DNA from 4 places in the Chryseobacterium sp. UNC8MFCol genome. Region 3 is predicted to be linked to each of the others. Evidence: riboswitches for the same ligand, from Rfam matches in the RefSeq annotation. Region 3 holds a riboswitch; each other region holds the start of a gene.
What was found. Region 3 has a riboswitch for S-adenosylmethionine ahead of M030_RS0100825 (SusC/RagA family TonB-linked outer membrane protein). Riboswitches for the same ligand answer to the same signal wherever they lie in the genome.
Positions count from the first base shown of each region.

Region 1: another riboswitch for S-adenosylmethionine. It lies ahead of M030_RS0108010 (TonB-dependent receptor plug domain-containing protein); the one in region 3 lies ahead of M030_RS0100825 (SusC/RagA family TonB-linked outer membrane protein).
Region 2: another riboswitch for S-adenosylmethionine. It lies ahead of M030_RS0107690 (TonB-dependent receptor plug domain-containing protein); the one in region 3 lies ahead of M030_RS0100825 (SusC/RagA family TonB-linked outer membrane protein).
Region 4: another riboswitch for S-adenosylmethionine. It lies ahead of M030_RS0100065 (alpha/beta fold hydrolase); the one in region 3 lies ahead of M030_RS0100825 (SusC/RagA family TonB-linked outer membrane protein).

Region 1 is NZ_AXUZ01000013.1:202,611-208,292, reverse strand. It holds gene M030_RS0108015 (aconitate hydratase) at 1-115, shown strand, start outside; gene M030_RS0108010 (TonB-dependent receptor plug domain-containing protein) at 189-2,939, opposite strand; SAM-I-IV-variant riboswitch at 3,223-3,320, opposite strand; gene M030_RS0108005 (outer membrane beta-barrel family protein) at 3,439-5,655, shown strand.
Region 2 is NZ_AXUZ01000013.1:130,057-135,738, forward strand. It holds gene M030_RS0107680 (helix-turn-helix transcriptional regulator) at 1-298, opposite strand, end outside; gene M030_RS0107685 (T9SS type A sorting domain-containing protein) at 439-1,479, shown strand; SAM riboswitch class I at 1,703-1,808, shown strand; gene M030_RS0107690 (TonB-dependent receptor plug domain-containing protein) at 1,904-4,447, shown strand; gene M030_RS0107695 (APC family permease) at 4,455-5,682, shown strand, end outside.
Region 3 is NZ_AXUZ01000003.1:171,949-177,630, reverse strand. It holds gene M030_RS0100845 (hypothetical protein) at 1-863, shown strand, start outside; gene M030_RS0100840 (hypothetical protein) at 1,020-1,454, shown strand; gene M030_RS0100835 (transposase) at 1,504-1,830, shown strand; gene M030_RS0100830 (hypothetical protein) at 1,850-3,166, shown strand; SAM riboswitch class I at 3,508-3,604, shown strand; gene M030_RS0100825 (SusC/RagA family TonB-linked outer membrane protein) at 3,688-5,682, shown strand, end outside.
Region 4 is NZ_AXUZ01000003.1:10,914-16,595, forward strand. It holds gene M030_RS0100055 (O-succinylhomoserine sulfhydrylase) at 88-1,248, opposite strand; gene M030_RS0100060 (ACT domain-containing protein) at 1,317-2,855, opposite strand; gene M030_RS0100065 (alpha/beta fold hydrolase) at 2,860-3,798, opposite strand; SAM riboswitch class I at 3,857-3,964, opposite strand; gene M030_RS0100070 (MGH1-like glycoside hydrolase domain-containing protein) at 4,153-5,682, shown strand, end outside.

The sequences.
Region 1 (5,682 bases), on a different contig from region 3:
TCACAAAGACGGAACTAAAAATATTATCATGGCCAACCATACTTACAACGATCAGCAAATTGATTGGTTCAAAGCTGGTTCTGCCCTGAACCTGATTAAGCAACAGGAAAAATAAAAATTAATTGTTAGATCGATTAATGACAAAAGACGGCTTCTCTTGAAGCCGTCTTTTTATTTATAATAGTATTTTAGAATTTAAACTCTATTCTTGCAAAAACAAATCTTCCTCCAATACCATATTGTGATACCTGTCTGGAGTAGACAAACTGATTATCAGCAGTTAAAGAACTTATATTGGGACTCTTTGAAGGGAGTATATTGAATATATTATTACTTCCTATTGTTGCTGAAATATTTTTAGTAAAGTCATATCCAACTGATAGATCGGTAATCAGGCGGTTATTCAATACAAAATGCTCTCTGCTCCCTGTTACTCCATCAAAATTGGCATCAATAACGTCGGCATCAGTTACTTTACCAAAGAAGGAATTTCTGAGTAGAATATTCAGCCCGGCTATCTTCAGATTATTGGAAAGGGTAGCTTTCACCCGGGGAACAGCTTCTTCAAAGTAGATTCTGTTAGGCTCTGAAAAGTAATTATCAATTTGACTTACTAATTTTGGAGAAGCATGAATCTCTCCTACTCTTTTGGTTTTATTAAAATTCAGTCCTAAGTTATTTTCCAATGAAATTCCGGATGAGATTTTAGAAGTCTGAGAGATTGTAATGTCCAAACCTTTCGTTTCCGAATCTACAGCATTAGCAAAGAAATTCGCAGCACTTGCCCTTGCCAGGTCAAAGGCGCTCTGAAGAACAGCCTGGTCAGACCCGGGTGTAAAGGTTCCTGAAGGCCGGAAAAACAAATCAGTAAGCACCACTCTATCTTTAATTTTAATAAGATATGCATCAGCGGTAAACACTAAATTGATTCCAGGAACTTTAAAGGTAATTCCCGTACTGAAAGATTTTGATGTTTCCTGTTTTAATTTCGGAATACCGAGCGCCTGGGCAGCGTCTGAGTTATTTCTAAAGGTTCCTACCTGTGTTGTTTTTCCCTGTTGGATTAATGTAGATGTAGAGCTATAGTAAATCTGAGCTAATGACGGAGCCCTGAACCCTGTAGAAATAGCTCCTCTCCAGTTAAGATTAGGTGCCAGTTTCACGTTTGTTGCCAATTTATAATTAAAGGTAGAACCAAAATCAGAATAATTTTCGTAACGCAAAGCACCTTCTACCAACCATCCTTTCGTTACTTCAAGCTCAAGATCAGCATAGGCAGCGATACTGTTTCTATTTCCTGAAACAGCATTATCAGGACTAAAACCAGGAAAAACCTGTGCTCCTGCCGGCCTTATATTTCCAAAAAAATCTGTTACTTTTTCATTTTCAGGAGTCCCGGCCGTCACAAGATTCCCAAAAATATCATAGGAAGCATATGAATTCTCCTTTCCCTGATTCACTTTATAGTTTTCATGCCTGTATTCTCCTCCAAATGCCACATTTAAACCTTCTAAAACATCATATTTTCTTGAAAAATCCAGGTTAAGGGTATTCTGGGAAAATTCGGAGCCACCGGCGTCAAAATTTCTTGGTGAACGATCTGTAAGAGATGCATTGAAGGTATTGACAACACCAAATTTAAAAGCATTTTTTCCGAACGTATTACTTAAGTCAACGTTCCATCCATTCCATTTTCCTTTGACTCCGGCAGCAAGAGAATAATCATTCACAGTTGCTTCAATCTGCGGCAAATATCCGTTAGGAGTTATTGCATTGATATTCCTTTCATTATTAGGAAGCCTGTAAAAGCCGCCTGCATTTCCCAATCTGTAGCTGTATCCTCCGAAAGAATATATTTTCCAGTCATCATTCAATGGTACCTCTGAGTTGAAAAAAAGCTGGGCAGACTGTAATTTGGACTGCCCTGCTCTAAGGCTGAAATCTTTTCTTTCAAGCCCTCTGTACGCAAGTTCCTGATTTGTAAAATCTTTATTCAACAACCCTTGCAGACTGGAAATAGTATTGGCACCGGAAATCTGAGATTGGAAATCCTGTGAAAAATAATTAACTTTTGTCGCATATTGTTTAATCGTATTAATGATCTGCTGGGTATTGGAGGTATTGGTAATATTTTTATATAATCCGTCAATATCTACTCCATCCTGCAAAGCTCTGTAATTAACAGCATTGTATGCATTAAAAATATCACCTTCTCTCACTCCGGCTCTGGAATAAGGATCACGGTATTGTGCAGATGTTGTAATATTAAAAAATCCAGATTTTCCAATTTTAATCCCATAGTTAAGATCCACAGAAATTGTTTGTCCGTCAACACCACCGGAAAAATTTTTAGCAACTGATGAAGCGTATCCTCCCAAAAAGACCTGACCGGAAAGGCCTAATCTTCTTTTCAGATCCAGGTTCACAACTCCCGCAATAGCATCAGAACCATATTGAGCTGAAGCTCCGTCTCTTAACACCTCAATTTTATCCAATGCAAAAGCAGGAATGGCATTAAGGTCAGTTCCCACCGAACCTCTCCCCGGAGTTAGAGTTACATTAATCAGTGATGACTGATAACGCCTTTTACTATTGAGCAAAACCAAAACCTGATCCGGACCGAGTCCTCTTAACAGGGCAGGATCAACAAAATCTGTTCCGTCATTTACTGTATGTGATGTGGACGAAAATGAAGGGACAATATAATTTAAAGCCTGACTGATATTGTTAACAGGACTTTGTTTTAAAATTTTTGAAATGTTAATAATGTCTACAGGAACCGGTGTCTCAGTTAATGATCTTCCGGATCCTCTTGATCCAAGTATGACAATATCATCAATCTTTTTAGAAGAAATGGTATCTGATTGTGATTGCGCAAAATAGAATGTCGAAATAAATGTTGCAGAAGTGATGATACTTCTTTTTGTAAAGTTATGCATGTGTTTTTATATTATTTATTAATGAGAATATAAGACAAAGCGATCCCGGTAACCTTAAATTTAAGGTTAGCACTGAGACGTTAAAAAATGTAATGATTATTTAAAAATAAACGCTAGAAACAGCAACACATGCACATGTAGAAATGGCATGAAGAGTTATCAGTATAATGAAGAGCACCTTCACCATCTGTCGAATAAAAATTCAAATTTGTAATGTGATTTCCCTTTTCTTTAAACATTTATTTAAAATTTAAAACAAAAATTCAAGAAGGGAGATAAGAAAGATATAAACATTTTTTCCGGAAGATCCGGCTTATCTATTGTAGCACCTTGCTTGTTTTTGCAGGTTGCTATCCCCTCTGGAGATTCTTGATAATTATTTGGCAAAGATATAATTATTTCGTAAATAAAAAAATTTTTGACTTATTTTTTTGATTTTCTAAATCTTATCGTAACAAATTGACTTTTTATTCGTCTAACTAAGCAGTAGTAAAACATTATGAAAAAAACTATATTCGCTTTATCACTTGTAAGTTCTGTGTTTGTTTTTGCACAGGAAAAAAGCAATAATCAACCAAAAGAAAAACAAATTGACGGAGTTGTCATCACTAAAACTAAAAAAGCCGTTGAACAAAAAGCTGATCGTACCATTTTCGATTTTTCTGAACAGCCTCAGCTTAATAACGGAAATGTTCTGGAAGGGATTAAAAAACTTCCGGGTCTCGTAGCCACAGATATTGCAGGAATGATGTATCAGGGTAAAATGCTTGAAGTTTATCTCAACGGAAGACCTTTGAACATCACCTCTAATGAACTGAATTCTTTTCTTGAAAGCATGCCTGCCAATTCTATAGAGAGAATTGAAGTGGTAACGCAGCCGGGAGCAGAATTTCCTGCGACATCGGGAGGAGCCATTATGAATATTATTACGAATAAAAATGCTAATAAATATCTAAGCGCAACCTATTCCGGGAATTATACCTTCACCAATTACGATAAGTACAGAAGCAGAACCACCAACTCGGTAAATTTGAATGCCAGAAATAAATATTTCGGATGGCAGCTTAATGTGGGGCAAAATTATCGTGAAAGTATGATGAACAGCCAGCAGGATGTTTTATTAAACAGTAATACAGATCGATTCGCGCGAGGGTATTTTGCAAAATCCGGATTAACTTTCGATCTTGGGCAGGATAAGTTATTATTAAACTATGATATTTACCATAATAATAATGACAACTATACTGCAAGTAACGGGCTTGGAGATATTTATTACAAACCTACCGATGCATTCCGGGAAGCACAATTTGAATCTTCCGATGCTGCAAGAAGTAATACATTGAGACAGGAAGCGGTAGTAACCTATCAAAAGCGTTTTGCCGAGAAGTCCCAAAAACTTGATTTTCAATTTGGGTTTACTAAAGCGGATAGTAAGTTTTCTCAGGATAATTTCTACCGAAAAGGCAACTTTACAGATAATGGTCAGGCATTTGCAAATCCGGGACTTAATGATATTCTCAACAATAAGTCGGATATGAGGGTGGCTAATTTCAAAGTTGATTATGCCCAGCCCATCAAATTGCTGGACGGAGGAAAAGTAAGCGCCGGAGGTTTGTATGAAAGACAGGATTATAATACGGAAAGTAAAGGCCTTACAAACCTTGAATATCACAGACAAACGGCCTCCACTTATCTTGAATTCCAGGCTAAACTGAAAAAGTTTGATTTCACGTTAGGGGCAAGAGCTGAAAATTATGACATTTATGGAATTACCAGAAAGGATAGTTTGGGAACTGTTGTTCAGAAAGATCTGACACCATTTAAGAAGTTTAAACTGTTTCCTAATGCAAGTATTCAGTACAACCTGATGAACCAGGTATATATTGCGGCCAATTATAACAGAAAAATCAATCTGCCGAGTATTTCTGCCCTTAACCCGAATAACACCACATTCTCCGGGCCGAATACACAGATCAACGGTAATCCGAATCTTCAGCCGACCATTTTTGATAATTACGAATTGAAAATTTCGGCTTTTGATTATGCCTTCATCGGATACAGCGTAAGTTCGGCAAGCAATCAGGTAGCACAGATCATCAGAAAAAACGGTAAGAACCTCTACAATGAGCAGATCAACATCTCTTCTATGAAAATTCATAATTTCAATATTGGGCTTCCTGTTCCTTTCCAGATTTTCACGAAGTCGCTGGGTGAGATCATGAAATCAAACTTCAATCCTGACAAAATGAATTTCATGTACCTTTACGCAGGCTACCAGAAGCATGACATCGATAACCTCAACAATAAAGGATTCTGGATTTTCAACGTGATGACACAGCTGATTCTTCCAAAGGACATCAAGCTGACCGCAAATTACAGCTACCTTACTCCCAAAGCAGGATATTTTTACTTTACCGCAGAGAAACCATTCAATAATAATTTAGATATTACCCTGACGAAAAAGTTTATGAACAATCGCCTTACAGTCTCGGTTTTTGCGAATGATATTTTCAATGGCCAGGTAATGCAGGTTCGTTCCAATCCGCCTTCAGGAGAAAGTGTAATGCTTAGGACAAAATATGATTCAAGGAACTTCGGGATTTCCATCAACTATAAAATTCCTACTAAAAACAAGTTGGCTAAAGAGGATGCCAATATCTTAAACCAAACTAAAAAAGAAGATAACGGAGGAGTAATGCAACAGCAGGGGCAATAATCCAGCGCAACCTTAATTTTAAAAAGG
Region 2 (5,682 bases), on a different contig from region 3:
TGGTAATATGATGATAGCTGAGTCTTAGATGAAAATATTTTAAAGTTTCTTTTGCTTCCGGCCATATCAGTGTAGTATTTTCTTCTGATTCATGGTACAGGATGTATTGATTTTTCTTAAGTAAAAATACTCTGCTATCATCATGAACCTTTAGATTCATATTGGAATGGAGGAGGAAAAACAAATTAAAACCTGATTGACTTTCAGTGGTAAAGGGTTTGGTAGTATTTTCAACCGCTGACACCTCCTTCATCATGATCTCCATATCCTTAGATTTAAATACGAATCCGTTTCTCATACAACCCATTTTTTTACAACCGTAATCGATAAACTCCGGACAGGATAACTAAAATTTGAAAATGATAACCTCCGGATCAAGAATGTACGGTACTTTTGCGCAAAATTAAATTAAATTTAGAATAAATAAAAATAATACATATGCTTGAAAATTTATTTTTTGTGTTAAAAAAAATAGGCATCGGAGCATCCATCGCTTTCACAGGATATGTCTTGCATGCCCAGACTCTGCCGCAAAACTGTAATAATACCGATCCCGGAGGCAACACTGGCGACTTAGGGTGTGTCACTTTTACCTATAGAGGGCAGCAGGTTGTCTATACTACCGTAAGGGGCGAGGATGGGAAAATATGGCTTCAGCAGAATCTTGGTAGTGCTCAGGTGGCAACATCAGCTACGGATCAGGATTCTTACGGAGATCTTTTTCAGTGGGGCAGATGGGATGATGGCCACCAGTTGAGAAATTCTCCTGTTGTTTCACCGCCATCTCCCAATACTCCGTCAGGTATTACAACAGGATCCTATATTGCAGGCTCTCCTGCCTGGTGGTCAGGCTTCGCCGCTACTGATGAGTGGAGTGGGAAATCTAAAGAAGATGCCAGCGATTTTATAGGTGTAGACCCTTGTAAGGCAATAGCGGTTGACTGGAGAATGCCTTCACAGGCAGAGTGGGCATCGTTGGTGAGTGCCGCAAACATCACAAACCCGGCTACAGCTTACAACAGTCATCTGAAACTGCCGGCAGGAGGATACAGGGGATCTGGTAATGGGGATTTTACGTTTGTGGGACAAAGAGGATATTTCTGGAGCTCAGATACTTCCGGATCCGGCGGAAAATACCTTTACATAGGAGCAACTATTGCCAATCCTTCATCAGGAGGACCCAGGGGGCAGGGAGCTTCAGTAAGATGTATCAAAACGGTATCAGGTTTAGGTACTTCAGATACTTCATTAAAAAATATTCAAGTAGGCGTATCTCCCAATCCTACAAAGGGAATTCTTCTCATAAAAACCGACACAGCAATTGAAAATGTAAGTGCTGTCAATGCTGCCGGACAAAAATTAGACATAAAAATGTCAGACCATCGAATTGATATGTCTTCATTTCCTAACGGATTGTATATTCTGGAATTAAAGCTGAAAGGAGGGCAGTCTGTCTTTAAAAAAATCATAAAGGAATGATATTCTCAAACAAGCATTATTAATATTCTTGCCGGATCTTCGGTTAAAATATAGTTCATTACAATTACTTTTATCAGAAGGCTCATGATATTTTCATGGGTCTTTTTTCCAATTAAAGAAAGTAAAGGAACCTTAGCATATAATTAAAGAAAGAATACAAAATATACGAAGTCTGAAAACTTCATTTTTTGCCTATTGAAAAAAATAGTCTACTTTTGCACTAGATTTATCAAGAAAGGTGGAGGGATTTGGCCCAATGAAACCTTAGCAACCTGCACGGTTCCAGAAGTGTAAAGGTGCTAATTCCAACCCGATGGGGGAGATAAGTGAAGTCAATATTCTTATATGAATTCCATTTCTTGAAGTCTTATGTATCTGCGGAAGGTTCCGTCAGAACGTTAGTATTTAATTGGCAAGAACAAAGATGAAAAAATTAAGCATCGCGGTATTACTGCTTGGGACCATAGGAGTCGCTGCCCAGGAGCAGGAGGAAAAGGGAAAACAAATCGAAGATATCATTATCGTTGGAAACCGTAATCTTAAAAGAACGAAACTGGAGACACCGGTTCCGGTAGATGTGATCAGTATTGAAAAAATACAAAAAGCATCCCCACAGATCACCGTTCAGGATTTGATGAATTATCTGATTCCTTCATTTAATTCAGTAAGACAATCTGCTTCGGACGGTACGGAGCATATTGACCCTGTGACTTTGAGAGGCATGGGACCAGACCAGGTACTGGTATTGGTGAATGGAAAAAGGAGACATACCACCTCTCTGGTAAATTATCAGAATACAGTAGGAAACGGGTCAGTGGGAACAGATTTAAGTACCATTCCGGTTATTGCCATCGATAGGATAGAAGTTCTGAGAGATGGAGCCGCAGCGCAATATGGATCAGATGCCATTGCCGGAGTAATCAATATTATTCTGAAAAAAAATCCTGGTGCTTCAGCCAGTATTACTTATGGTTTAAGTGGAAGGAATGACGGGGAGACTTACCAGGCAGGAGCGAATTATGGAACTTCTTTAGGAAAGAGGGACGGTTATATCAATCTTTCACTGCAGTTAAGTCACAGGGGGAAAACAACCAGAACACAGAACCCTGATCTGATTATTTATGATCAATCGAACCTGAATATCGTCAATACTAATGGATCTATCAGTGCTAATGGGATTTCTTTGCCTGATGTTAGTCCGGTTGCTACAGGAGTTTATAACAACTCTTTTGCTTACGATTTTGCGGAGACCGGAAGTCAGATTTCAAGAGCTTATGATGATGCCTTAATCGCAAAAAACGGATTGTCACGCAGTGATTTCAATTTTCAGATCGGAGATGCACAGATCAGACAGGGACAACTGTTTTTTAATGCTGAATATCCTTTTAGTGATCATTTTACATTATATTCTTTCGGAGGCTTTAGTGTTAAAGAAGGAAAAGGCTATGGCTTCAGAAGGCTTCCAAGTGAAACTTTTAATGTGGTTCCGTCGCTTTATCCCAATGGTTTTCAGGCGGTAGTAGGATCTCGGATTTATGATGTATCCTATGCCGTGGGTGCAAAATATGCCGTAAATAACTGGTTGATTGACCTGAGTAATACGTTAGGAAGCAATACCTTCAACTACAATATCAGCAATACCAACAATGCTTCGCTGGGAGCAAAATCTCCTACACGTTTTTATGCAGGGGCGCATGAATTTCTTCAGAATACCATTAATCTTGATGTTTCTAAAAGCATTAACCATTTTAACCTTGCCTTTGGAGGTGAATTCAGATTCGAGCAATACCAGATAAGGCAGGGAGATGAGGCGTCTTATGCACAATATGACACTAATGGAAATATTGTAACCCAAGGCTCAACGGTAATCGGAGCAGGAGGATCCCAGTCTTTCATCGGTTTTTCACCTAAAAATGCATTGAAAAAAGACAGGCACTCTACAGCGGTGTATGCTGATGTATCCTATGATTTTAATAAAAAACTGAATATTGATGCTGCTGCCAGATTTGAAAACTATTCCGATTTTGGAAATTCTTTAAATGGTAAGCTGGCAGTCCGCTATGAATTTGTAAAAAATTATGCTTTAAGAGCGGCTGTAGGAACAGGCTTCAGAGCACCTTCTCTTCAGCAGCAGTACTTTAATAATTCCTATGCCGATATTTCTACCTCCGGTTCAGGAATTGTGACGAAAGGGATCTTTAATAATGACAGTAAAGCTGCCCAGGTTCTCGGATTTGATCAATTAAAGCAGGAAACATCTGTAAACGGAAGTGTGGGATTTACCCTGAAACCGGCTAAAGGATTGTTTATTACACTAGATGGATATTTCATCAAAGTGAAAGACAGAATTGTCATCACAAGCAATATTACCGATGCCAGACTATCAGATTCTGATATTGTAGGCAAAGGAAATGAAGTGGAAAGCGGAAGGTTTTTTGCCAATGCCGTTGATACCGAAACCAAAGGACTTGATCTGGTCGTTTCCTATGACTGGAAGCTTGGAGGCGGTAACCTGAATATCAGCCTTGCCGGAAACTATACCGAAACAAAAATTACAGATTTCCATTTTCCGGAAAATCTCGGAACTCCACAAAACGAATTTTTTGGGCCCGATCAAATCAATATTATAGAATCCTTATCTCCTAAAACCAAAGCATCTTTAGGCTTAAACTATGGCATCGGGAAATTCAGTTTTCTCATAAGAAATACCTATTTTGGCAAAGTGATAAGAGATGGCTACCCCTTTGGAGGCGTTCAGGAATTTTCACCCAAAATCATTACAGACCTTAGTGTAGGATATGATATTACAAAAAATATCAATTTTACTGTAGGAACCAATAACGTTTTTGATGTCTTTCCTGACCTTCAGATATATGAAAATTCCTATTATGGTGTGTTTAAATATGCTCCGGTTCAAATGGGAACTTTGGGAAGCTATTTCTTCGGAAGACTTAATTTTAACTTTTAATCATTACATGAGCACTGCTTCACATCAGATCGGCTGGAAAACAGCGGCAGCCATTGTTGTTTCCAACATGATCGGAACCGGTATTTTTACCACTCTTGGGTTTCAGTTATCGGATATTACCAACACGTACAGCATTTTTCTCTTGTGGATTATCGGAGGAATCCTGGCTTTATTCGGTGCATTTTGCTATGCCGAATTGGGATCTCATTTCAAAGGAAACGGTGGCGATTTTATTTACCTTAAAGAAACCTACCATCCGCTGTTCGGATATCTGATCAGCTGGATTTCTTTGATCATCGGATTTTCCTCACCCGTAGCACTCGCTGCGCTCGCGATGTCTAAATATCTTTCCGTGTTCGACTATTCATTTGGAAACGGATTTGCCATCGCTGCAATTTTTCTGGTCGCGATTACTTTGTCTTTTAGTTTAAAAACCTCCAGCAGATTTCATAATTTTTTTACTTTCATTAAAATAGCTTTCATTATTGTTCTGGTGATCGTGGGGGTGAGCCTTTCAGAATCACCGGAAATAGGAAACAGCTTAAATTTTAGTGATAGCTGGAAAAATGAAATCATGCTTCCTGCTTTTGCTACTTCTCTTGTTTTTGTAACCTATTCTTATACCGGCTGGAATTCGGCGTCATATATTGCAGGAGAGATTAAGGATGTTCAGAAAAACCTTCCAAAATCCCTGATTATAGGAACTGTTTTTGTCACGGTCAGCTATCTCTTGGTCAATTACATTATGCTGAAACATGCTCCGGTAAGCCAATTGGCCGGAAAAGAAGATGTCATGGGGGAAGCAGCTGTCAATATGCTGGGCACCAGTTTCGGGAAGATTGTTAATATTTTTATTGCACTACAGCTTATCGCCACCATCAGTGGTTATCTTTGGGTAGGTTCAAGATTGACACAGGCCTTTGCAAAAAGCACTTACCTATGGAAACCTCTTTCAGCATCCAATAAAAAAGGAATTCCGGTGAGAGCTATTTTTGCCCATGCGGTGATTGCCACGGTTATTATCCTAACGGGAAGTTTTAAAGAAATCTTTGTATATACAGCATTTATTCTGCAGTTGTTTGCCAGTCTTGCCATTTCAACGGTGTTTTTCCTGAAGAAAGAGAACCGAAGAATATTTAAATCCAATACTTTTTATATTTTTCCTACGGTTTTTTTACTCTTCAGCTTGTATATCCTTTATTTTACTTTCATCCATAATCCTAAAGAAAGCCTGA
Region 3 (5,682 bases):
CGCCGAGGGGCGCTTTAGATATTAATAAACCTTCAACCAATACTTCCGGATTGGTATTGCCCACTAATTCGGCTGTCGAAAATATGGTTAATCCTCTTGGAGGAGATGTTGCTGCCGGAACAATTATGTACGATTCCACTAAGGACTGTATCAGGCTGTATAAATCCGGTGGCTGGTCCCGATGCTTATCAGGCAAAACTAAAACTAAAAAAGCTCCTGTTGGTCGTATCGGACAATGGGCAGTTCCTGCGGGGATTGCTTTTAACACTCAGCTTACTGATGCTAATAATTACAGCTCTTTTGGGACTTATAAGAAATTTTCAAGACTTAAGCTTACTGACATTACCTCTTCTTTATCGGATATGACAGTGGAAGATTTGCTTGCCAGATTCGATATCATCTTTACAGGATGGAATGGCTCAGATATAAGTGCGTCGGATGCAAGTAAAATAAAGGAGTATGTAGATCGTGGAGGTGTTGCTCTTTTATCACTTGATAGAAATGTGGGATCAAATCTACTTCAGTCCTTTGGAGGTAATGGAACGGTAGGTAATGGTGGCGTTGTTGCCAGAAGTACAAACGACGATGTTAATAATGGGGTGTTCGGAGACACAAGGGATATGCCGATCTCAGGTGCTAATACTGCAGGAAGGGTTCTGATGTCTCAATTACCTGTCGGCAGCCGGCTTTTAGCTACTGAAGCAACATCTAATGCTGGCGGATGGATTACCGGGGCAGGGGGAAGAGCCGTTTTCTTTTGGGACGAAGGTGTTTTTCGCGCCTCTGTAGCTGGAGCAATAGATACACCACAGGAAAGATTTATTCATAATGTGGTAGCGTATACATTAGACAAAACGAGGTGATCTTGTTTTCTATGACTCGCTTTTTGGATTATGACAGTATGTTCAACCTGATTAACAAACAGACACAAGTGTTATTATAGGATACAAAAACACAAATGATGATTATTTGCATATCATCTTAGAAAGCAAAGACTTTATAGAAAAAATTCTTTACAAATGAAATTTGATTTTAAAAATATTCATATCGGTGAATGTATCAGGAACAGGATTGAGGAGATGGACCTCTCTGTGGCAGGTATCAGTACATTTCTTGAGATTAATGAAGAGGAGGTGTGTGAAATGTTCACCCAAAACAGCTTAAGTACAGAATTGCTTATGAAGTGGAGTAAACTGTTACAATACGATTTCTTCAGAGTCTATTCACAGCATCTTGTCATGTTTGCCCCTCCGGGTAATAGTCAGAATACATTCAATAAGCAATTTTCTTTACGGTCCAGGTTCCGTAAAAATATATATACTAAAGAATTAATACACTTTGTATTGGAGATGGTGAACACAGACCGGAAAACAAAAAATGAAATAATAAATGATTACAAAATTCCCAAAACAACACTTCATAAATGGATGGCAAAGTATAATATCTCAGATTAAAGATTTTTAGATATGCCTGATTCTCTGCAAATTAATTTAAACATGGAATATGAAAACTGAACAACCTGACTACAGAAAGATATATACTGATATCATTTTTATGAAACATCCTGAAAAACTGGATGCATGTAAAGCTATTTTACAAAAGAAAACCTTCACAACATTAGATGTGATCAAAATCAATCAGTTAATATTTGGAGTAGATAAAGAAGGCTACAGCGGATCCAGTCAGAAATATAAGGCATATGATCAGAATGCCATTGTAGAGATTCTGGAATTCCAGAAGAAAAGTGGTTACAACAACATGCAGACTGCTAAACAATTTAAAATAAGCCGAAACACACTCGCAAAGTGGAAAAAGATGTTTCAGATTTAATTTATATAAAATACAAAGGATGAAAAAACAGAAATTATTACGTTTACTCACATTTTTACTTTCGTTTTTTTTAATTAACGGACAAATAGGAATCAATACAGCTAAGCCTTATCATAAAGCAATGCTGGAAATTTTTTCTAATGATAAAGGATTTCTTCCCCCACGGCTTACTACGGCTGAAAGAGATATTCTTCTCCCGGCGGATAGTTTAAACCTTGATGCCGAAGGAATGACGATTTACAATAAAACAGTTCATTGTCTGGAGTTCTGGAACAGTATGGAATGGATTAATATGTGCCAGGGAAGATCTGCTGTATATATTATTAACTGTGAACCAGTAGTTAGCGGAAGCTTCTATGCGGGAGCTCCAGCTTCCGGTTCTGTGAGAATTAAAGTAACCGTAAGCCGGCCAGGAAGTTATAAGATAAGTACAGCTGTCATCAATGGAATGAGCTTTAACGGAGAAGGAAATTTTGAAACTACCGGAGAACAGTATGTCATTCTTTCGGCTGAAGGAACTCCCGTGCAGACTGGAAATTATACCTATTCAATTGTTACTCCTTCAGGATATGAAAACTGTACTTTTGCGGTTAGGGTCACGGGCCAGCCTTCCGGCAAGGTGGTGAGAATACTTTCTATTGTTCCTGATGCCTGGAACGGAACTTTATCCACAGATTCTTACGGACGATATTCATCAGTAGCTCGTTCCAAACTGACAAATCCAAGTAATTTCGGACCCAACGGAAGTGTAGTGATGGCCAACTTTATTTTTAATACCATTAACATCCGGACTGCAAGCCCGGCAGAGTTATCACAGGCAATAGACAATTCGGACATTGTTTGGATCGGGTATGTGTATACCAGTTATTTTTCTGATCAGAGTATCGCTGTTTTAAGACAGAAAATACAGGAAAAAAGAAAATTTTTTGTGATAGATGCGGAGCATCAGAACCTTACTCCTATCAATAAGCTGAATATTGGCTATACCGCACAATATATCAATTCTCAAAGTCCGGGTTCTTTTTTCACTACAAGTTCTCAGGGACCTAACAGTGGAGCATTTGGCACCCTTCCTGAAAACACAAGAATACAAACTAACCGATATATGGGAAGGATTACTCAGTTTCCGGCCACTGCCAAAGTTTTTATGAAGGACAGTGCGGGGAGAGTTGCCGGAACTTTAGATGATAATGTATTAGTCTATACGGATGTCAATTTATTTTACAATTACGAATCTGCGGATAAATTTTATAATGAGGGAACAGGGTGTACAGAAAGCTCAAATGCGAGAATGTTTTGCAATATGTTTGATATTGCGGTTAACTACGTAAGATAAAAAAATACTATATAAACCATAATCCTAGGCTACCAGTTGTTTTTTGATTCGGAACACAAAATATTGGATAATTTCCAACCTGATTGTTCAATTAATAAATATATATATGGTAGGGAATGACATCTTCGGATGTCATTTTTTTTGTTTACAGTGAGTTTGAGTTATTGAATTATTTTTAATGATATTTATCATGTTTGTTAAAATACTAATTGATGTAATCAGTTATTTTAACGGCTTTTGATAAAATCTTATGTTAATTTTAGTAAAATTATCATGAAAAAACATAAAGTCTACTTGTTTTGTGGACTAAATATTTATAGCTTTGCAAACATATTTCGATCGGCTTATAAAGAAAGACGGAGGGAACTGACCCTGAGAAGTCTTAACAACCTGCGTTGTGTAAGGTGTTACATTCAGCCTTTAATGGAAAAATAAGCATTTGGTTTATCGTATTTATCGATGCCCTTTGCTGTTTATTCTGCAAGGGGCTAAATTTTAATATATGATAAACAAAATTGATTATGATTAGTAAAAGTTTAATTGATTATAAAGTTTGGATTCCGCCGGTAGCTGCGTTTTTCTTAGGAATTACCGGTGTAAGCGGACAGGATTCAAAGCTAAAAAAAGATACACTCAAAGAAAAAGAGATTGATGAAGTAGTGGTAGTTGCCTACGGAAAGGCAAAGCGAACAAGCTATACAGGTTCTGTAGCCACCATTTCCAGTGAAAAAATCAATAACAGGCCGGTAACGAACATTACAAAAGCTCTGGAAGGGCAGGTCCCGGGGATTCAGACCACAAGCGCATCGGGGCAGCCGGGTTCTACAGCGACCATCCGAATCAGGGGAGTAGGGTCTATCAGTGCCGACAGTAATCCTCTTTACGTAGTAGACGGAATTCCTTTTGACGGAAATATCAACGCGATAAGCCCTAATGACATTGAATCTATCAGTGTTTTGAAAGATGCTACAGCAAGTGCGTTGTACGGTTCCAGAGGAGCTAACGGAATTATTATTATTACCACGAAATCCGGTAAAAAAGGCGAGGCGAGAGTCAATTTTAATATCAGCCAGGGATTTTCCGGCAGAGCAGTAAAAGATTACGAACAGGTAAGTACCGACCAGTATTTCCAATTGTATTGGGAAGCAATGAGAAACGGCTACCAATCCGGACAAATCACTGCTCAGCAGGCGGCCCAAATGGCTACAGATAACCTTACTTCAGGTGTAGGATTATCGATAAATCCTTATGGAACAGCATATCCAAAACCTGTAGGTACAGACGGTAAATTATTGGCAGGAGCAAGACCATTGTGGAACGACAACTGGAAAGATATTTTACAGAGAGTAGCTTCCAGAAATCAGGTAGATCTGGATATCAGCGGAGGAAGTGAGAAAAGTAACTATTTCTTTTCATTGGGTTATCTTGATGATAAAGGAATGGCCATTGAATCTGGATTTAAAAGATACAATACGCGATTAAAAATCAATTCTGAAGTAAAAAGCTGGTTGAATGTTGGGGTGAACTTAAGCTATACCAACAGTATTCAGCAGGCACCTCCTTCGTCAGATTCCAAGTCCAGCAATATCATTCAGGCAGCAAGGGTGATCCCTTCTTTCTATCCGTATTATGAAAGAAATCCTGATGGAAGTTATGTATTGGATGCCAGCGGAAATACCATTTATGATTTTGGTAAATACAGACCAGCAAATGCCCTTCAGAACGAAAATGCAGCGGCAACTTTACCATTGGACAAGAATGAAAATAAGGAAGATAACTTCTCAGGAAAAGGATTTTTTGATTTTACCTTCTTACCGGAATTAAAGTTCAGATCAAGCTTTTCTGTTGATTTGGTTAATTATAACGGACATTATTATTCGAATCCACTGATAGGACAGGGAAGTGAAACCAACGGTTCAGTGACAAGATCCAATAGCAGGACTTTATCTTATACTACGAGTAATATTTTGACCTTTGATAAGAAATTTGGAAAACACCACTTCAATATCTTAGGCGGCCAGGAATTTTATAAATATGATTACCAGACCATCTCCGGAACGCGAACTCAGTTTTCACTGCCATACTATTATGAGCCTGATGCTGCCGCGTTGTTGGGAAGCTTCAGTGGAAACAGCGATAAAGTCAGCCTTTTAAGTTTCCTGGGTAAAGTAGAGTATGATTATAACAATACGTACTTCTTATCTGCTTCAGGAAGAGCAGACGGTTCTTCAAGGTTTTCTCCGGGGAACAGATGGGGAAAATTCTGGTCTGTGGGAGGTTCATGGAAAATTTCAAATGAAGAATTTATCAAAAACCTCAATGTCTTCAATCAATTGACTCTTCGTGCCAGTTATGGTGGCCAGGGAAATGATAAATTATTACAGCCTAATAAATCTCCGTTGTATTATGCTTACCAGGAATTATACAAATTCTATAATAATCTGGGTGAGCCCGGAACAGTTCTTGAAAAAGCATTGACAGAAAACCTGAAATGGGAAACCAACCTTAACTTGAAT
Region 4 (5,682 bases), 160 kb from region 3:
TTATAGTTGTTGAGTGAGACTGATAGTTGGTTGATAGGACTTCGTTCTCTATCTTGGGTTAAATCGCCCCTTTGGCACTCTTTGTGATTAATCTAAGGCTTGTTTTAAGTCTGCAATAATGTCGTCTACATTTTCCAGACCTACTGAACAACGTACTAAACCTGCGGTAATTCCTACTTCGTTTCTTTCTTCATCCGACAGTTTTGAATGGGTCGTTGATGCAGGATGGGTGACGATCGTTCTCGTATCACCTAAGTTGGCAGAAAGCGAGCACATTTGTATCTTATCTAAAAAGCTTCTTCCGCCTTCGATACCTCCTTTAATTTCAAAAGCAACAATATTTCCTCCCAGCTTCATCTGTCTTTTAGCGATTTCATAGCTTGGATGGGATTTGAGGAATGGATATTTTACAAGTTCCACATTAGGATGGTTTTCTAAAAACTCTGCTACCTTCAGTGCATTTTCACAATGTTTTTCAACGCGGATGGCTAAAGTTTCCAGACTTTTTGATAGTACCCAGGCATTGAAAGGAGATAATGCAGGCCCTGTATTTCTTGCGAAAAGATAGATTTCCCTGATCAGGTCTTCCCTTCCTACTGCAATTCCTCCCAGTACTCTTCCCTGTCCGTCAATCAGCTTCGTTGCAGAATGTACAACAACATCTGCACCATATTTGATCGGCTGCTGCAGATAAGGCGTTGCAAAACAGTTGTCTACAATGAAAATCAGGTTATGTTTTTTGGCAATCTGTCCGAAAAACTCAAGGTCCAGGATTTCAATCGCAGGATTGGTAGGAGTTTCAAGGTACAGAATCTTTGTATTGGGTTTGATGTATTCTTCTACGTTTTCAGCATCTTCAGCTTTGAAGTAGGTGGTTTCAATATTCCATTTCGGGAAATATTTTGTAAACAAAGTATGGGTAGAACCAAAAACTGACTGACAGCTTACGATATGATCCCCCGCACTTAATAATGCTGCAAATGTTGAGTAGATGGCAGCCATTCCCGTTGCAAATGCATATCCTGCTTCTGCTCCTTCCATTTTTGCGATCTTCTCTGTAAATTCAGTTACATTTGGGTTTGAGAATCGGCTGTACAGGTTTTTAGGCTTTTCTTCCGCAAAGCTTGCTCTCATATCCTCAGCATCCTGAAAAATAAAACTGGACGTAAGGTATAAAGGTGTGGAGTGCTCATCAAACTGAGATCTTTCAGTCTGTGTTCTTATTGCTGATGTTTCGAAATTTTCCATATAGTTTTAATTTGATAGAATTGCATTCTATCTTTGGTTAAATCATCCCTTCGGGATTGTTTCTACAATTATTTTGTTTCACTTACTCTTAAAATGTCACCGAATACTCCTCTTGCAGTTACCTGAGCTCCGGCCCCGGCTCCCATGATGACAATCGGATTTTCGCCGTAGCTTTCTGTATAGATTTCAAAGATCGAGTCTGAACCTTTCAACTGACCTAATGCGGAAGTAGCAGGAACAGAGATCAGTTTTACATCCAATTCTCCTTTGTCTTTCTGTAAATCGCCATGTAAATCTCCGACGTATCTCAACACATGACCCGGTTCCTGGCTTTCTTTGATTTTTTGGTATTCTTCGTCTAATTCGTCAAGTCTGGAAAGGAATTCTGATTTTGAAACAGATGATAAACTTTCCGGTACCAGATTCTGAATGTTGATATCATCAAATTCATTGATCAGATCCAGTTCCCTTGCCAGAATCAATAATTTTCTTGCTACGTCATTTCCTGAAAGGTCTTCTCTCGGATCCGGTTCTGTATATCCTTTTTCAAGAGCTTCATTGATGATGGTTGAGAATTTGTCGTTTCTTAAAGAAAAATTGTTGAATACATAGCTCAATGTTCCGGAGAATACCCCTTTGATTCTTGTGATATTTTCTCCTGAAAGGTGTAATAATTTGATAGTGTCAATTAAAGGCAACCCTGCTCCTACATTGGTTTCGTATAAATAACGTCTGTTATTTTTACTCAACGTATATCTTAGTTTACGATATTCTTCAATAGGCAGCGTATTGAAAATCTTGTTGGATGACACTAAGTCGAATCCGTTTTCAGCCAATGCATGATAATTCTTCACAAAGTCTTTGCTGGCAGTGTTGTCTACAACGATCAGGTTTTCTAATTGATTTTCGTTTGAAAAGTTAATCAGTTCCTGAACATTTGACGGATGTTCTGCAGTCAACACTTCATCACCCCAATTGGCATCAAATCCTTTTTTGTTGAAAGCTATTTTCTTTGAATTGGCTACAGCAACTACTCTAAGATCTATTTTCTTGCGTCTTTTAATTTCTTCTGACGACTCAAGCACCTGCTGTATTAATGTTTTTCCAACATTTCCATGACCGATGATTGCCAGATGAACGATCTTTGGTTTTTTAAAAATTTCGGATTCAATGATATTTTTTGTTTTTTCATCCTGAGATGAAGTCACGACGATATTTACTCTGTTTTCTCCGGCTACCTGATTTAACAATAATGGAAAAACGTTGTTTCTTGCCAGTTCGGCAAATACTTTATTGAAATCTTCTGCAACAAATCCGATAACAGAAACATTATTGATACTATATATCTGGGATACTTTTCCTGATTTTCTTTCCGGTTCAAATTCATCAATAAGACAAGCTACTGCTTTTTCGGCATCATTTTCGTGAACCAAAATAGAGATTCCGTTTTCTATAGCTTGCTGGGAGATCACTCCTACACTGATACGCGCTAGAGTAAGCGCTTTAAAAATTCTTCCGTCAATTCCGATTTCTCCTAAAAAATCTTCTCCTTCAAATTTGACGATTGATCTGTTCTTCAAAAATTTTATTTCGTTAGCATTTTTCATTACTTTATAAAATGTTTTTTATGATATTATTTAATTGTTGGTATTCCATTAGGAAGGCGTCATGCCCGTGTATAGATTGGATCTCGTGATAGGAAACAGTATTCTTTTTTTTCTGCAGGCTTTCAAAACACATTCGGATTTCAGAAGCAGGAAAGAATAAATCTGTATCAACGGAGATCATGTGCATTCGTGCCTGTATGCTCTCCAGAGCAGATTCTTCCGTGTTAATATTCATCAGCAGATGATTCATCAGTTTATAGGCTTTTAAACTAAATCTATCGTTTAAAGCATTTCCATGATAAACCAGCCAGTCTTCTGATTCCAGGCGTTGTTTTTCCGGGTTGTATGTATTTTGAAATCTGTCATTGAGTGACTGCGGAGTTCTGTAGCACAGCATGGCATGAATTCTTGCTTTTTGTAATGGCTGATCTTCAGAATTCAATAGAAATTTCTGAACCAGACATTGTGCATGAAGCCAGTCATGAGTTCTGTGATCACAGGCTATCGGGATAAAAACTTCTGTCAGCGCAGGTTGCTTGGCCAGCATTTCCCAGGCAATTCCGCCTCCGAGTGAGCCTCCGATAATGGCGTATACGTTTTTGATATGTAAAGCTTCAAGCCCTTTCAGAAATAGATTTGCAATATCTGAGGGAGTGAAGTCTTCATAGTTGTCAATTAAAAAATGATCGTAACCGTTTCCGGGAATATTGAAACACAGAACTGTGTATTTTTCCGTATTGATCACCTGATTTTCCCCAATAAGTTGTTTCCACCATCCTTTTTCTCCTGAAACATCAGAGTTTCCGGTTAAGGCATGATTGACTACAATAATGGGTGCTGTAAACAGCTCTTTCCCGAACAGCTGATAGCTCAACGGGATATGGTATTCCTTTCCGGAATTGGTTTGATACGTAAGATTAATATAGTTTAGTTCTGTTTTCAATTCTATTATTTTAATACAATTGAAAATGCCACAGGAAATGGCTGAAAAGAACTTCAGTAAGTTATCTGTCCAAAATAATTTTGGTAGAACGTAGCACCTTCTTTGCTTGCACAAAGGGTTGCTAAGGTTTCATAGGGTCTAATCCCTCAACCTTTCTTGATAACATTTTCAATATTTGAATGAACGAATAGTGCAAAGGTAGTTCTTTTCTTTTAATTTCAAAAAAAAATTAATTTAATATTTAAAAATCGGCTTAAATACTAGTGTTTCAAGAGTATATTAATAATTATTCAGATGAAAAAAATTGGAATTACTTTTCAAAAAAACTAACTTCGTATAGAAAAATGATGAGATATGACCGCCGAAAAAGAAAGATTACAAGATACCAAATGGAAAAACTGGGGACCTTATGTAAGCAACCGGCAATGGGGAAATGTACGTGAAGACTACAGTCCGAACGGAAATGCCTGGAACTATACCAATCATAATAACGCGGAAAGCTATGCTTACCGTTGGGGTGAGGAAGGTATTGCCGGGATTTCAGATGTAAAGCAGCTTTTCTGCTTTGCTTTTTCATTTTGGAACAAAAAAGATAAAATCGTAAAGGAACGCTTCTTTGGATTAAGCAATCCACAGGGAAACCATGGAGAAGATATCAAGGAAATTTTTTATTACCTCGATAATACCCCTACGCATAGCTATATGAAAATGGTATACAAATACCCTATCAATGCTTTTCCTTATGATGATCTGGTGAATGAAAACGGAAGACGCAGCAAACAGGAACCGGAATACGAGCTTTTCGATACCGGGATCTTTGATCAAGATGAGTATTTTGATATTTTCATTGAGTACTGCAAGGTTGACCATAATGATATTCTCGCCAGAGTAACGGTGTGCAACAGGAGTCAGCATGAAGCTCCTATTGTTGTGATCCCCACAGCCTGGTTCAGGAATAACTGGAAATGGGGCTACAATACCTATAAAGGGCAATTGAATGCCTCTCAAAACGGATGTATAGATATCGGGCATGACAGTATTTCCATCAAGAAAATCTATTCTAGGAATACGGATGTTCAAAGTGTGTTCTGTGATAACGAAACCAATACGACAAAGCTTTACGGAGTTCCGCACACTGAAAATAATTACTTCAAGGATGGAATTAACGATTTTATCATCCATCATGGAACTGATACCGTTAATCCTGAAAAGAGAGGAACAAAAGCGTCTTTTCTGATTGATGAAATGATTGGCGCCGGACAATCGAAAGTTTTTGAATTCAGATTGTGTCCGAATGAAACAGACGAACCGTTTGCACAGTTTGAGGAGATCTTCAATAGGAGAATTGCTGAAGCTGAAGAATTTTATCAGGAAATTCAGAACGACCCTATCAACGAAGATGAAAAAAATGTTCAAAGGCAGGCATTTGCAGGACTTCTGTGGAACAAGCAGTTTTATCATTATAATATCGGAAAATGGCTGAAAGGTGATCCGAATTTTGAAGCTCCAAGGAATTTCAATGAGTATGTACGAAATACGGAATGGAACCACCTTCACAATAAGGATATTATTTCGATGCCCGATAAATGGGAGTATCCATGGTATGCGACATGGGATCTTGCTTTCCACTGTGTGCCTCTTTCCATTATTGATGCAGAATTTGCTAAAGGACAGCTTCTGCTATTGACCAAAGAATGGTATATGCATCCTAACGGCCAGCTTCCCGCGTATGAATGGAATATGAGTGATGTAAACCCGCCTGTACATGCATGGTCGTGCTTCCGGGTTTTTAAAATTGATGAAAAAAATAATGGCAAACCCGATCTTTTGTTCCTTGAGAAAGTTTTCCAAAAACTTCTCCTGAATTTCACCTGGTGGGTGAAC